Linked DNA regions of Prosthecomicrobium sp. N25. The protein of the gene in region 1 interacts with the protein of each later gene in a pairwise test. Links are inferred from orthologs where the notes say so. Each region holds a gene or a part of one and is shown on either strand. Other genes may lie near its edges.

What was found. The genes of interacting proteins can lie anywhere in the genome.
Region 2: the proteins of uvrA (region 1) and uvrB interact in binary tests that used the Escherichia coli proteins (3 or more experiments, as listed by UniProt). The link is inferred for Prosthecomicrobium sp. N25 from one-to-one orthologs.

Annotation. Positions count from the first base shown.
Region 1 is NZ_JBBCAT010000001.1:2,727,867-2,733,922, forward strand. The notes cover bases 1,326-4,750. They hold uvrA (excinuclease ABC subunit UvrA), read right to left. Parts: upstream 4,439-4,750; coding sequence 1,526-4,438; downstream 1,326-1,525. Outside these bases: WBG79_RS12455 (ABC transporter substrate-binding protein), read left to right, coding at 1-316; WBG79_RS12460 (GNAT family N-acetyltransferase), read right to left, coding at 309-875; ssb (single-stranded DNA-binding protein), read left to right, coding at 4,898-5,464; WBG79_RS12475 (ABC transporter substrate-binding protein), read right to left, coding at 5,737-6,056. UniProt on the Escherichia coli protein: The UvrABC repair system catalyzes the recognition and processing of DNA lesions. UvrA is an ATPase and a DNA-binding protein. A damage recognition complex composed of 2 UvrA and 2 UvrB subunits scans DNA for abnormalities.
Region 2 is NZ_JBBCAT010000003.1:326,287-332,158, forward strand. Bases 1,659-4,899 are described here. They hold uvrB (excinuclease ABC subunit UvrB), read right to left. Parts: upstream 4,562-4,899; coding sequence 1,859-4,561; downstream 1,659-1,858. Other genes in these bases: WBG79_RS20700 (calcium-binding protein), read right to left, coding at 4,734-4,899. In the rest of the region: WBG79_RS20685 (hypothetical protein), read right to left, coding at 1-478; WBG79_RS20690 (hypothetical protein), read right to left, coding at 589-1,590; more of WBG79_RS20700, read right to left, coding at 4,900-5,872. UniProt on the Escherichia coli protein: The UvrABC repair system catalyzes the recognition and processing of DNA lesions. A damage recognition complex composed of 2 UvrA and 2 UvrB subunits scans DNA for abnormalities.

The DNA.
Region 1 (6,056 bases):
CTTCTCCTCGGGCTTCTCCGACCCGGTGACCCTGTTCCGCTTCTTCCACACGGCGTCCTTCCCGCCGGGCGGCAACAACTGGGCCCAGTTCGCTGCGCCCGCGGTCGACGAGGGACTGAACAAGGCCTATGCCACCTTCGACGAGACCGAGCGCAATGCCATCCTGGCGAAGGTCCACGAGACTGTCGTGAACGATGCCGCGTGGCTCTTCATCGTCCACGACCTGAACCCGCGCGCGATGAGCCCGAAGGTGAAGGGCTTTCAGCCGGCGCAGAGCTGGTTCCAGGACTTCACCCAGGTGACCGTCGTCAAGTGACGGACCGCCCGGTACCGCCGGGCGCTCCTTCGACGCAGGATCCCGTCGCCCGGCACGGCCAGGCGGCGGGATCGGCCATCATGGCCGTCGCGAAGGGGAGGAACCCCTCGCGCTCGTAGAAGCGCCGGGCTCCCGGGTTGTCCGTGGAGACGGACAGGACCAGCGCGGCGAGACCCCGCTCGCGCGCGAAGCGCCGCGCCTCGTCGAGAAGCCGGCGACCGAGCCCGCGCCCCCGATAGGCCGGCTCCACCATCAGTCCCGCCACGTAGCCGATCGGTCCCGTACCGCCGCGGGGCGACAGCCCCGCCTCGACGGAGAGTGCCAAATAGCCCACCGGACGCTCCGCACAGGCGACGAGGACCAGTCCTCTGTGCTGGCGAGCGGCCGCGAAGACCTGCAGGACGGGCGATGCCGCGCCCGCCCGGTCACGCGCGAAGCCCTCCGCGAAGGGATGACCGGCCTGGCGATGGGCGGCGACCTCCTCGCGGTTCAAGGCCGCCGCAAGGTCCGCCACCGCTTCGCGGTCCTCGTCCCGCATCGGCCTGATCTCGATGTCCATCGCTGGGCGTCCCCCGGGGTCGACCGATGATGCCTGATGGGCCGGCGAATCGAAACGCCCGCCGGAGGGAGGAGCCGGCGGGCGTTCGATGGTCCGATCGGGGCTGGGAGGAACCCCCGTCGGCTGTGGCCGGCCGGGGGGAGGACCCGGTGCGGCCGAGGTCGTCGACGTCCTGACGCGGTGCCCGGGCGGTGCCTGTCTGGGAGGAACAACGGCACGGGACCGGGATCCAAGACCGCGGGGACAGCCTCGCTCTGGGTCCGGATCCGCTGTCGGGGGCGGTCCGGGAGGGGCGTCGTCGCCTTTGGCGTCGATCGATGACTGCAAGATAGTGCAGAATGGCTGACATATTGAAGGGGGGCGCCCGCATGTCCGTCATGCGCGTTGTGCAATGCACAATGAAGATCGAGCCATGATCCAGCCTCATCGCTCGCGGGTCGGCGAAATCCCTGGGGTAGGTTCAATCGATCCAGTCGTCGGCCCGGGAGGCCGCGACCCCCGGGATCCTATTCATTGTGCGACGCAGCAGAACGGGACCGCCGGGGGCCGGACGGACGGCATCGGCTTGCCGAGGCATCGCCGGCCGGCTCCGATTCCCGGTGCCGTCCGTGGTCGAATCCCCGAAGAGGTCGGCGGCGTTCCGCGCCCGTCTACTCCGCCGCCGAGGCGGTGCGGCGGGGCGGTCGGCGGTCGAGGAGTTCGGCGAGGAAACGGCCCGTATGGCTGCGCTCCGCCTTGATGACGTCCTCCGGCCGGCCGATGGCGACGATCTCGCCCCCGCCGTCGCCGCCTTCGGGGCCGAGGTCCAGGATCCAGTCCGCGGTCTTGATGACCTCGAGGTTGTGCTCGATGACCACGACCGTGTTGCCCTGGTCGACCAGCTCGTGCAGCACCTCCAGCAGCTTGGCGACATCGTGGAAGTGCAGCCCGGTGGTGGGTTCGTCGAGGATGTAGAGCGTGCGCCCCGTCGAGCGCCGCGACAGCTCCTTGGAGAGCTTCACGCGCTGCGCCTCGCCGCCCGACAGCGTGGTCGCCTGCTGCCCGACGTGGATGTAGCCGAGACCGACGCGCGACAGCGTCTCGAGCTTCTCCCGGATCGCCGGCACCGCCTGGAAGAAGGCGACGCCCTCGTCGACGGTCATGTCGAGCACGTCGGCGATCGACTTGCCCTTGAACTGCACCTCGAGCGTCTCGCGGTTGTAGCGCTTGCCCTTGCAGACGTCGCAGGTCACGTAGACGTCCGGCAGGAAGTGCATCTCGATCTTGATGACGCCGTCGCCCTGGCAGGCCTCGCAGCGGCCGCCCTTGACGTTGAACGAGAAACGCCCCGGCCCGTAGCCGCGCGCCTTCGCCTCCGGCAGCCCGGCGAACCATTCGCGGATGGGTGTGAAGGCCCCGGTGTAGGTCGCCGGGTTGGAGCGCGGCGTGCGCCCGATCGGCGACTGGTCGATGTCGATCACCTTGTCGAGGAACTCCAGGCCGTCGACATGGTCGTGCGGCGCCGGGTTCTCCTTGGCGTTGTTGAGCTTGCGCGCCGCGGAGCGGAACAGCGTGTCGATGACGAGCGTCGACTTGCCGCCCCCCGATACGCCGGTGACGCAGGTGAAGGTGCCGAGCGGGATGTCGGCCGTGACCGACTTGAGATTGTTGCCGCGCGCGCCGACGATGCGGAGCTGCTTGCCCTTGGTGAGCTTGCGGCGGCGCTCGGGCACCTCGATGCCGAGATCCCCGGAGAGGTAGCGGCCCGTCAGCGAGTTGGGGTCGGCCATGATCTCGGCCGGCGTCCCCTGCGAGACGATCCGCCCGCCGTGGATGCCCGCCCCGGGGCCGACGTCGACCACGTAGTCCGCGGTCAGGATGGCGTCCTCGTCATGCTCGACCACGATGACCGTGTTGCCGATGTCGCGCAGGTGCTTCAGCGTCTCGAGCAGCCGCGCGTTGTCGCGCTGGTGGAGCCCGATGGAGGGCTCGTCCAGCACGTAGAGAACGCCCGTCAGGCCCGAGCCAATCTGGGAGGCGAGCCGGATCCGCTGGCTCTCGCCGCCCGACAGCGTCCCGGAGTTGCGCGACAGCGTGAGGTATTCCAGGCCCACGTCGTTCAGGAACTTCAGGCGCTCCCGGATCTCCTTCAGGATCCGCACCGCGATCTCGTTCTGCTTCGGCGTGAGCTCCGCCGGCAGGCATTCGAACCACTGGCCCGCCTTGCGGATCGACAGTTCCGACACTTCGCCGATGTGTCGCCCGGCGATCTTGACCGCCAGCGCCTCCGGCTTCAGCCGGGTGCCGCCGCAGGCCCGGCACGGCGTCGTGGCGAAGTAGCGCTCGATCTCCTCGCGCGACCAGTCGGACTCCGTCTCGCGCCAGCGCCGCTCCAGGTTGGGGATGACGCCCTCGAAGGTCTTCCGGGTCTGGTAGCTGCGCAGCCCGTCGTCATAGGCGAACAGCACCTCCTCGCTTCCCGTCCCGTAGAGGATCGCGGACCGCCCCCGTTCCGGCAGGTCGCGCCAGGGAACGGTGAGCGGGAAGCCGAAATGCTTGCCGAGCGCCTCCAGGGTCTGGGTGGTGAAGGGCGAAGTCGACCGCGCCCAGGGCGCGACCGCGCCCTTGCGGAGCGTCAGGCTCTCGTCCGGCACCACGAGGGCGGGGTCGATCTTCTGCTCGGTGCCCAGACCCGAGCAGGTCGGACAGGCGCCGAACGGGTTGTTGAAGGAGAACAGCCGCGGCTCGATCTCCGAGATCGTGAAGCCGGAGACCGGGCAGGCGAACTTCTCGGAGAAGATCAGCCGACGCGGATCGCCCTTGTCGTCCTTGTCGTCGGCGAACTCGGCGATCGCGATCCCGTCGGCGAGCTTCAACGCGGTCTCGAAGCTGTCGGCGAGCCGGCTCGCCATGTCGGCCCGCACGACGATGCGGTCGACGACCACGTCGATGTCGTGCTTCAGCTTCTTGTCGAGGGCGGGCGCCTCGGAGATCTCGTGGAAGGCGCCGTTGACCTTGACGCGCTGGAAGCCCTTTTTCTGCAGGTCCGCCAGTTCCTTGCGGTATTCGCCCTTGCGGCCGCGCACGATGGGCGCCAGCAGGTAGAACCGCGTGCCCTCGGGAAGCGCCAAGGTCCGGTCGACCATCTGGCTCACCGTCTGGCTCTCGATCGGCAGGCCCGTCGCCGGCGAGTAGGGAACGCCCACGCGCGCGAAGAGCAGGCGCATGTAGTCGTAGATCTCGGTGACCGTGCCTACGGTCGAACGCGGGTTGCGCGAGGTGGTCTTCTGCTCGATCGAGATCGCCGGCGACAACCCGTCGATCTGGTCGACGTCCGGTTTCTGCATCATCTCGAGGAACTGCCGGGCATAGGCCGACAGGCTCTCCACGTAGCGGCGCTGGCCCTCCGCGTAGATCGTGTCGAAGGCGAGCGACGACTTGCCCGATCCCGACAGGCCGGTCATGACCACGAGGCTGTCGCGCGGCAGGTCGAGGTCGACGTTCTTGAGGTTGTGCTCGCGCGCGCCCCGGATGGAGATCGTCTTCAGGGCCGAGGCGCCAGCGCGCGGTCTGTCGGTCATCATCGCTCTCGTCGGCTGCGTCGGCGGGCAGGGTGCACGGCCCGGGGAGCCGGATGTCCCGCAAGTGGGGGCCGGCGGCCCTGTTAACAATACGAGTCCCCCGGCCGGGCGGATGGCTCCGCCGGCCCGCGACCCTCCCACGGGCCTCCTGTCAGGATCCGTCAGGAGCCGCCTGCGGGATCGCCGGATCCCGAGGCCGCCGCCGAACGTTAACGGTTCGCACGCCGTCCCTCAATCCTCGCGGCGCGACTCGGGTGGCTGGGGTGGCTTGCGTTCCGATACGGGCTTGTATAGAACGGATCGGGAACGAATGGCAAGGCCCACCGGGGACCGCACCGGCGAGGGTCCCGTCGGGACGGGCAGGCTGGTCCGTTCCGGGACAGATTGCCGTGGATAAGCCCCGCGGCGCGCGTGGCGCGGGCGCGCCGGCGGGGTAGGGTGGCGGCGGAACAGGAGGTCGTCATGTCCGGAAGCGTGAACAAGGTCATCCTGGTCGGCAATCTGGGCGCCGACCCGGAAATCCGCCGTACCCAGGACGGCCGTCCGATCGTCAACCTCCGCCTGGCCACGACGGACACCTGGCGCGACCGCCAGTCCGGCGAGCGGCGGGAGAAGACCGAGTGGCACCGCGTCGTGATCTTCAACGAGGGTCTCGCGAAGGTCGCGGAGCAGTACCTGAAGAAGGGCATGAAGGTCTACGTCGAGGGCGCGCTGCAGACCCGCGAGTGGGAGGACCAGCAGGGCCAGAAGCGCTTCACCACCGAAGTCGTGCTGCAGAACTTCAACAGCCAGCTGACCATGCTCGACCGCGGTCAGGGCGGCGGTCCCGGCGCCGGATCGGGTGACGATTTCGGCGGCGACCAGGACTTCGGTGGCGGTGGTGGTGGCGGTGGTCGCCCGGCCGCGCGGAGCGTCGGCTACGACCGCGGCGGCGGCTCCGGCGCGCCACGCGCCGGCGGCTCGGGCGGCGGCGGCAGCCGGCCCCCGGCCTTCTCCAATGCCGACATGGACGACGAAATCCCGTTCTGAACGGCGGGCGACGGGGGACGGTCCGTCGCCGATCGCGCGCGGCAGCGTGCGGTCCTGACCGCTCGAGAAGGTGCATCAGGTCGAGGACAGCCGGTCCTGGCCCGATCACGACCGGCCGAGGCGCCCACGGCCGTTTCTGACTGCCGGGCCCTACCCGGACCGTAGGACCGCGGGCGCCGCCTGGATAGCGAGTAGGCTGCTCGGGTAGCTCCCCGTCTTCCGACGCCGTCCCGGGACGTCGCCGTCCCGGGCTCGTTATCGAAGGCCGCGGTTCACTTCACCGTCTGGGCGGCCTTCTCGACGAAGCGACCGTCGAAGGTCTTGGCGAGGTCGATCTTGTCGGCCGCGAAGGTCGGCTCCACGACCTTGAGGAATTCCAGCATGCCCTTGCTCGCCTCGGCGGTGATGACGCCCGTCCGCGAATAGGTCGGCAGGCTCGCCGCCACCGCCTTGACGTAGAGCGCCTTGTCGCCGAGCCAGTATTCTTCCGGCACCGCCGCGGCGACGTCGTCCGGCGAGGCCTTCTCGAGCCACTTCAAAGCCTTGAAGAGCGCGTTGGTGAGGGCCTGGGTCGTGTTCGGGTTGGCCTTGA
Region 2 (5,872 bases), on another replicon or contig:
GAGAGGCGACGTGGAGCAAAGTAGTTGTGTATATGCTCCAGACGAACGACTTCAGTAACAAAAGGACGTATAAAGTCCAAGCGGATAACGCACTTGCCAGCCAAAGACCATAGGCGATAACTGGTCGATGCCAGCGTTCATTCAACCATGTCGTGCCGTCGGGTAATGCTATGCTAATCATGGTGGTTACAATTAAGAAAGCAATGTAGTGGGCGAAAACAAAAAGATATGCGTACAGGATATACTGCATTCGATTTATTTTTTTGTCTTGACGGGAAGGTATTTTGGCGAGACTCAGCAGAAATCTTGGATTTAACAGCGCCGTCAGAATAGCGAACCCCCCAACTAAAAACCCCAGTATGTTTGTGGACATTGAGCTTCCCACCGACGTAATACGACGGATTATGGAAAAGGTACTGTTTAAGTCTATTGAATTTCCACCAGTTATAATATAGACTATGAGCAAGATCATTTGCATGTTGAACAATCCTAGACACACAGATCGCTGTGTGTCAGACGAAGCTACTTTGCTCGCCCTAAGATAGGCCGAGATGAAGTCTTTGTCTGGGAAAAAGGCTTCCGGTTTGCTCATTCGCTCAGACTTTGCGCCTCCAGGAAATCAGCGTTGACTTTAGATAAACTAATGCTTGGAACCTTCACAATCTGTTCATCACCAAGCTTTTTGAGCGCGTCGTACATCTTCGCGGCAGTTCCTGAGTCGTCTGGAGGTATTGCTGCTAGATTCCTTGTTATGATGAATTTTTCATTATTACCTTGGAGTTGGTTACCCAGTTTATCTGTCCCGTTAGTCGTGACGAAAACGCTTCCTGTCTCTATGGCGTCTTTGGCAGTCTCAATCGCCGCGTCTACACTCAAACCACCTTTGCTTTCTGAAATTAGTGTCGAGCTATCTGCCTCCAGTTTCTTTGTGTATTCGACGAGCTCTCCTAGTATTTCTGCGCCGTCAAGTTCTGGGTTTGGTCGGACAACTCTTAGGGATATTTTTTTAAGGACTTTGTACTGCCGCAAAAATTCGACTAAGTCCTTACCCCCTCCAAGTGGAACTACTTCCAGCGTAGGTGCAGGGTTCTCGAAATAGGCCTCCGATACAGAACGAGGGAAGGGCGCACCTATTGGGGTCGAGATTAGTTTTCTGATGTAACGCCTGTGTTCTTCGTCCAAAAAGTACTGAATTGTTGCTTTAAAGGCCTTTAGATCTGGTGCATGCGGCGTCTCAGGAAAGTAGACTAATCTATGATTATTGATAACAAGCAGGAAAAACGATGATGGAGATGATCTCATGCTAGATTCATCTTTCACTAAAGTATCGCCTTCAATCAACAATTGAGTGCGAACTAATAGTGTATCTTTGACTAATCTTCCATAAACACCAAACACTGGCTTATCGCCGGACTCCAGTCTTACGATGTTTGTGTCAACTAACTTAAATTTTGTCTTTCGTCCGTAGCGACGGACAATCTTCTTACTTGTTATCGCGGGAATAACGACAGTATCCAGGTAGTCGAGTAAGAATTTCTTCTCGCCGAAGCGCAATATGAAATTTGCGAACTGCATTGTATGCTGGCGCATCGTCACCATCCAGTTACGGAATCAATAACCTATGGTGACCGATCTGAACTGTGCACGCAAGGCGGGAGGGTTGAACGTGGTCAGCGGTGTGCCGTTGGTTTACGGGGCCAGCATGAATTGCGGTGACAGCATACGCAGTTCCGAATTCCGGTGACAGCATACCCATTTCCGGGTTCTCAACCCTGGTCCGGCGAGCCTGACCCACCTCGATTCAGTGTCGACCCGGTGTGTCGACGAGTCGCCCCTGATCCAACCCTTCTCCGCACACCTACCGCCTCCCCCGCCACCTCCCCCCCTTCCTCCCCGCGACCGTCCCCGCCGCCGTGCTCGGCGCCGGCCGCTTGGGCATCTCCCCGGTCCCCAGCGGCACCTCGGTCCGCCCCACGGTCATCTCGTCCAGCGTGTTCTTCCGCACCCGTGACGGCGGCAGGTTGCCCGCCGCGCCGTATTTGCGCTCGCCCGCGAACCCGCCCGTCTGGTCGTCCAGGGCCGACTGCCGGGTGATCGGGTCGTCGCTCACCAGCAGGTCCGTCTCGCGCAACCTCTTGATCTCGTCGCGCAGGCGCGCGGCGGTCTCGAATTCGAGGTTGGCGGCGGCGTCGCGCATGCGCTTCTCGAGGTCGGCGATATGGGCCTGGAGGTTGTGGCCGACCAGGTGGCCCTTGTCGGCGAAGCCGGCGTCGACCGTGACGTGGTCCTGCTCGTAGACAGAGCCGAGGATGTCGGCGATCTCGCGCTTGATCGTCTCCGGCGTGATGCCGTGCAGGGTGTTGTAGGCCTGCTGCTTCTCGCGGCGGCGGTTGGTCTCCGCGATGGCCCGCTCCATCGAGCCGGTCATGTGGTCGGCGTAGAGTACGACCCGCCCCTCGACGTTGCGCGCCGCGCGGCCGATGGTCTGGATCAGCGAGGTCTCGGAGCGCAGGAAGCCCTCCTTGTCGGCGTCCAGGATGGCGACCAGCGCGCATTCCGGGATGTCCAGGCCCTCGCGCAGCAGGTTGATGCCGACCAGCACGTCGAAGGCGCCGAGGCGCAGGTCGCGGATGATCTCGATGCGCTCCAGGGTCTCCACGTCGGAATGCATGTAGCGCACACGCACGCCGTGCTCGTGCAGGTACTCGGTCAGGTCCTCGGCCATGCGCTTGGTCAGCGTCGTGACGAGGCTGCGGAAGCCGCGCTTCGCCACGTCCTTGACCTCCCCGAGCAGGTCCTCGACCTGGCTCTTGGCCGGCCGGATCTCGATCTCCGGGTCGATCAGGCCGGTCGGGCGGATCACCTGCTCGGCGAAGACGCCGCCGCTCTCGTCCATCTCCCAGCCGCCCGGCGTCGCCGAGACGCACACCGTCTGCGGCCGCATGGCGTTCCACTCCTCGAAGCGGAGCGGCCGGTTGTCCATGCAGGACGGCAGCCGGAAGCCGTACTCGGCGAGCGTCGCCTTGCGGCGGAAGTCGCCTCGGTACATGCCGCCGATCTGCGGGATGGTCACGTGGCTCTCGTCGACGAAGACGAGGGCGTTGTCGGGCAGGTATTCGAACAGCGTCGGCGGCGGCTCGCCCGGCTTGCGGCCCGTGAGGTAGCGCGAGTAGTTCTCGATGCCCGCGCAGGAGCCGGTCGCCTCCAGCATCTCCAGGTCGAACACCGTGCGCTGCTCCAGCCGCTGCGCCTCCAGCAGGCGGCCGGCCGCGTGGAGCTCGTTCAACCTCTGCTTCAGCTCGAGCTTGATGGAGCTGATGGCCTGCTGCAACGTCGGTTTCGGCGTCACGTAATGCGAGTTCGCGTAGACCTTCACGAACTTCAGGCTCTGGCTCTTCTGTCCCGTGAGCGGATCGAATTCCACAATGGATTCAACCTCGTCCCCGAACAGGCTGACTCGCCACGCGCGATCCTCGTAGTGCGCCGGGAAGATCTCCACCGTGTCGCCCCGGACCCGGAAGGTGCCGCGCGCGAAGGCCGCCTCGTTGCGCCGGTACTGCAGGGCGACAAGGTCGGCGAGGAGCTGCCGCTGGTCGAGCCGCTCGCCGACCTCGATCGAGAAGGTCATCGCCGTGTAGGTCTCGACCGAGCCGATGCCGTAGATGCAGGAGACCGAGGCGACGATGATCACGTCGTCGCGCTCCAGGAGCGCACGCGTGGCGGCGTGGCGCATGCGGTCGATCTGCTCGTTGATCGAGGATTCCTTCTCGATGAAGGTGTCGGTCCGCGGGACGTAGGCCTCCGGCTGGTAGTAGTCGTAGTAGGAGACGAAATACTCCACCGCGTTGCCCGGGAAGAAGCTCTTGAACTCCCCGTAGAGCTGGGCCGCCAGCGTCTTGTTGGGCGCCAGCACGAGCGCCGGCCGCTGCGTCCGCTCGATCACCTGCGCCATCGTGAAGGTCTTGCCGGACCCGGTCACCCCGAGCAGAACCTGCGTCTTCTCCTGGCCCTGCACCCCCGCCACCAGGTCCGCGATGGCGGTCGGCTGGTCGCCGGCCGGCTCGTATTCCGAGACGATCTTGAGCGCGATGCCGCCCTCGGACTTCTCGGGCCGCTCCGGACGGTGCGGCGTCCACAGCTTGCCGTCCTTGAAGAGCGGGTTGCCCGAGGAGATCAGGGCCGCCAGCGCCTCGACGGTGGCGGTCGCGCCGCCCTTGGGGATCGCGGCCGCCTCCTCGAGCGTGACGTCCAGCCCGGCCACCGGCATCAGCCCGGCCCGCGCTCGCTCGGCCGGCGAGGCGTCGCCGTCCGCCCCGCGCTGCCGGCCCTTGGGCCGCGCCTTCTTGTCGGGCTCGGCGGCCGGAGCCTTGGCCCGGCTGGCGCCCGCGGGACGGGCGGGCGCCTCGCGCATCGCCTCCGCGGAGATCTCGCGCGCCCAGTCGGCCACCGAATGGCCGAGCGGGGCGCCCGCGAAGGCCGCCTGCGGCGCCTCCCCGAAGCCGTCCGCCGGCGGGTCGTCGCCGGCCGTCAGGCCGGTCGCCGCCGGCGCCTCCCACGGCATGGCGTCGTCGGGCACTGCGGTCGCGGACCCGCGCCGGCGCGCGGGGCTCGGGGATACGGTTTTCGGGGTGCGGGCCATCGAGCCAATATGGCGCGAGTCCCCGGGCGGGAAAAGGTCGCCCGCCGGCGCGCGCAGCTGCCGTGCTGACAGGAGGTGTCAGGACGAGGCCGCCTCAGAGCAGGTAGACGACGTCGTAGCCCGCCTTCGCCTGGCTGAGCGCGTCCAGGTCCGCCAGGCTCTGGAGCCGGTCCGGCCCGCCGGTCACCCCGAGCAGCGTCACGCTGTGGCCCGTCCAGGTCAGCGTGGTGTCGGTGCCGTCGTCCAGGACCTGCACCGCCGAGCGGTCGAACGTCTGCGGGTCGTCGACGTCGAGGACGAAGAAGTCCCGGTCCGCGAAGGTCAGGTCCGTCACCGTGTCGCGGCCGTCGTCGGAGGCGAACTTGAACATGAAGTAGTCCCGGCCCTGGTTGCCGGTCAGCAGGTCGTCCCCTTCGCCGCCGTCGAGCGCGTCGTCGTTGCCGCCCTCGTCGGCCGGGCCGCGGACCGGGCCGGCGTCGCCGTAGAGCCGGTCGTTGTCCCGACCGCCGAAGAGATGATCCGCCCCCGCCCCGCCCGCCATCACGTCCTGGCCGTCGTTGCCGTAGAGCGAATCCTCGCCCTCGTCGCCGTACATCTCGTCGATGAGGAACCCGCCCTGCACCTGGTCGCTGCCGCCGCCCCCATGGGTGGTCGCGCCCGTGCCGCAGACCACCACGTCGTTGCCGGCCCCGGCCAGCACGAGGTCCACGCCGCCGTTGAAGCTGAAGATGAGGTCGTCCCCCGCGCCGCCGTCGATGCGGTCGTAGCCGTCGCCGCCGTAGATCGTGTCCTGGCCGTCGCCGCCCGAGAGGTCGGAGTCGTCCCGGTCGTCCGTATGGTCGCCGGCATAGATCAGGTCGTTTCCGGCGCCGCCCGCAAGCCTGTCGAATCCATCCCCGCCCCGGAGGACGTCGTTCCCCGCCCCGCCGTCGATCACGTCGACGTCGGCGCCGCCCGACAACAGGTCGGCGCCGTCGCCGCCCTGAAGGATGTCCCGGCCGTCACCGCCGTCCAGGGTGTCCCGGCCCGCCTCGCCGGCGAGCCGGTCGTCGCCGGCGTCGCCGCTCAGGACGTCGTTGTCCGCCCCGCCCCACAGTGCGTCCGATCCCTCGCCGCCGGCGAGCACGTCCCGGCCCGCCTGGCCGTACGCCAGGTCATCCCCGGCATCGCCCCGGATGGTGTCGTGGCCGCCGCCGCCCCAGATCGTGTCCTGGCCCTCGCCCGCTTCCAGGA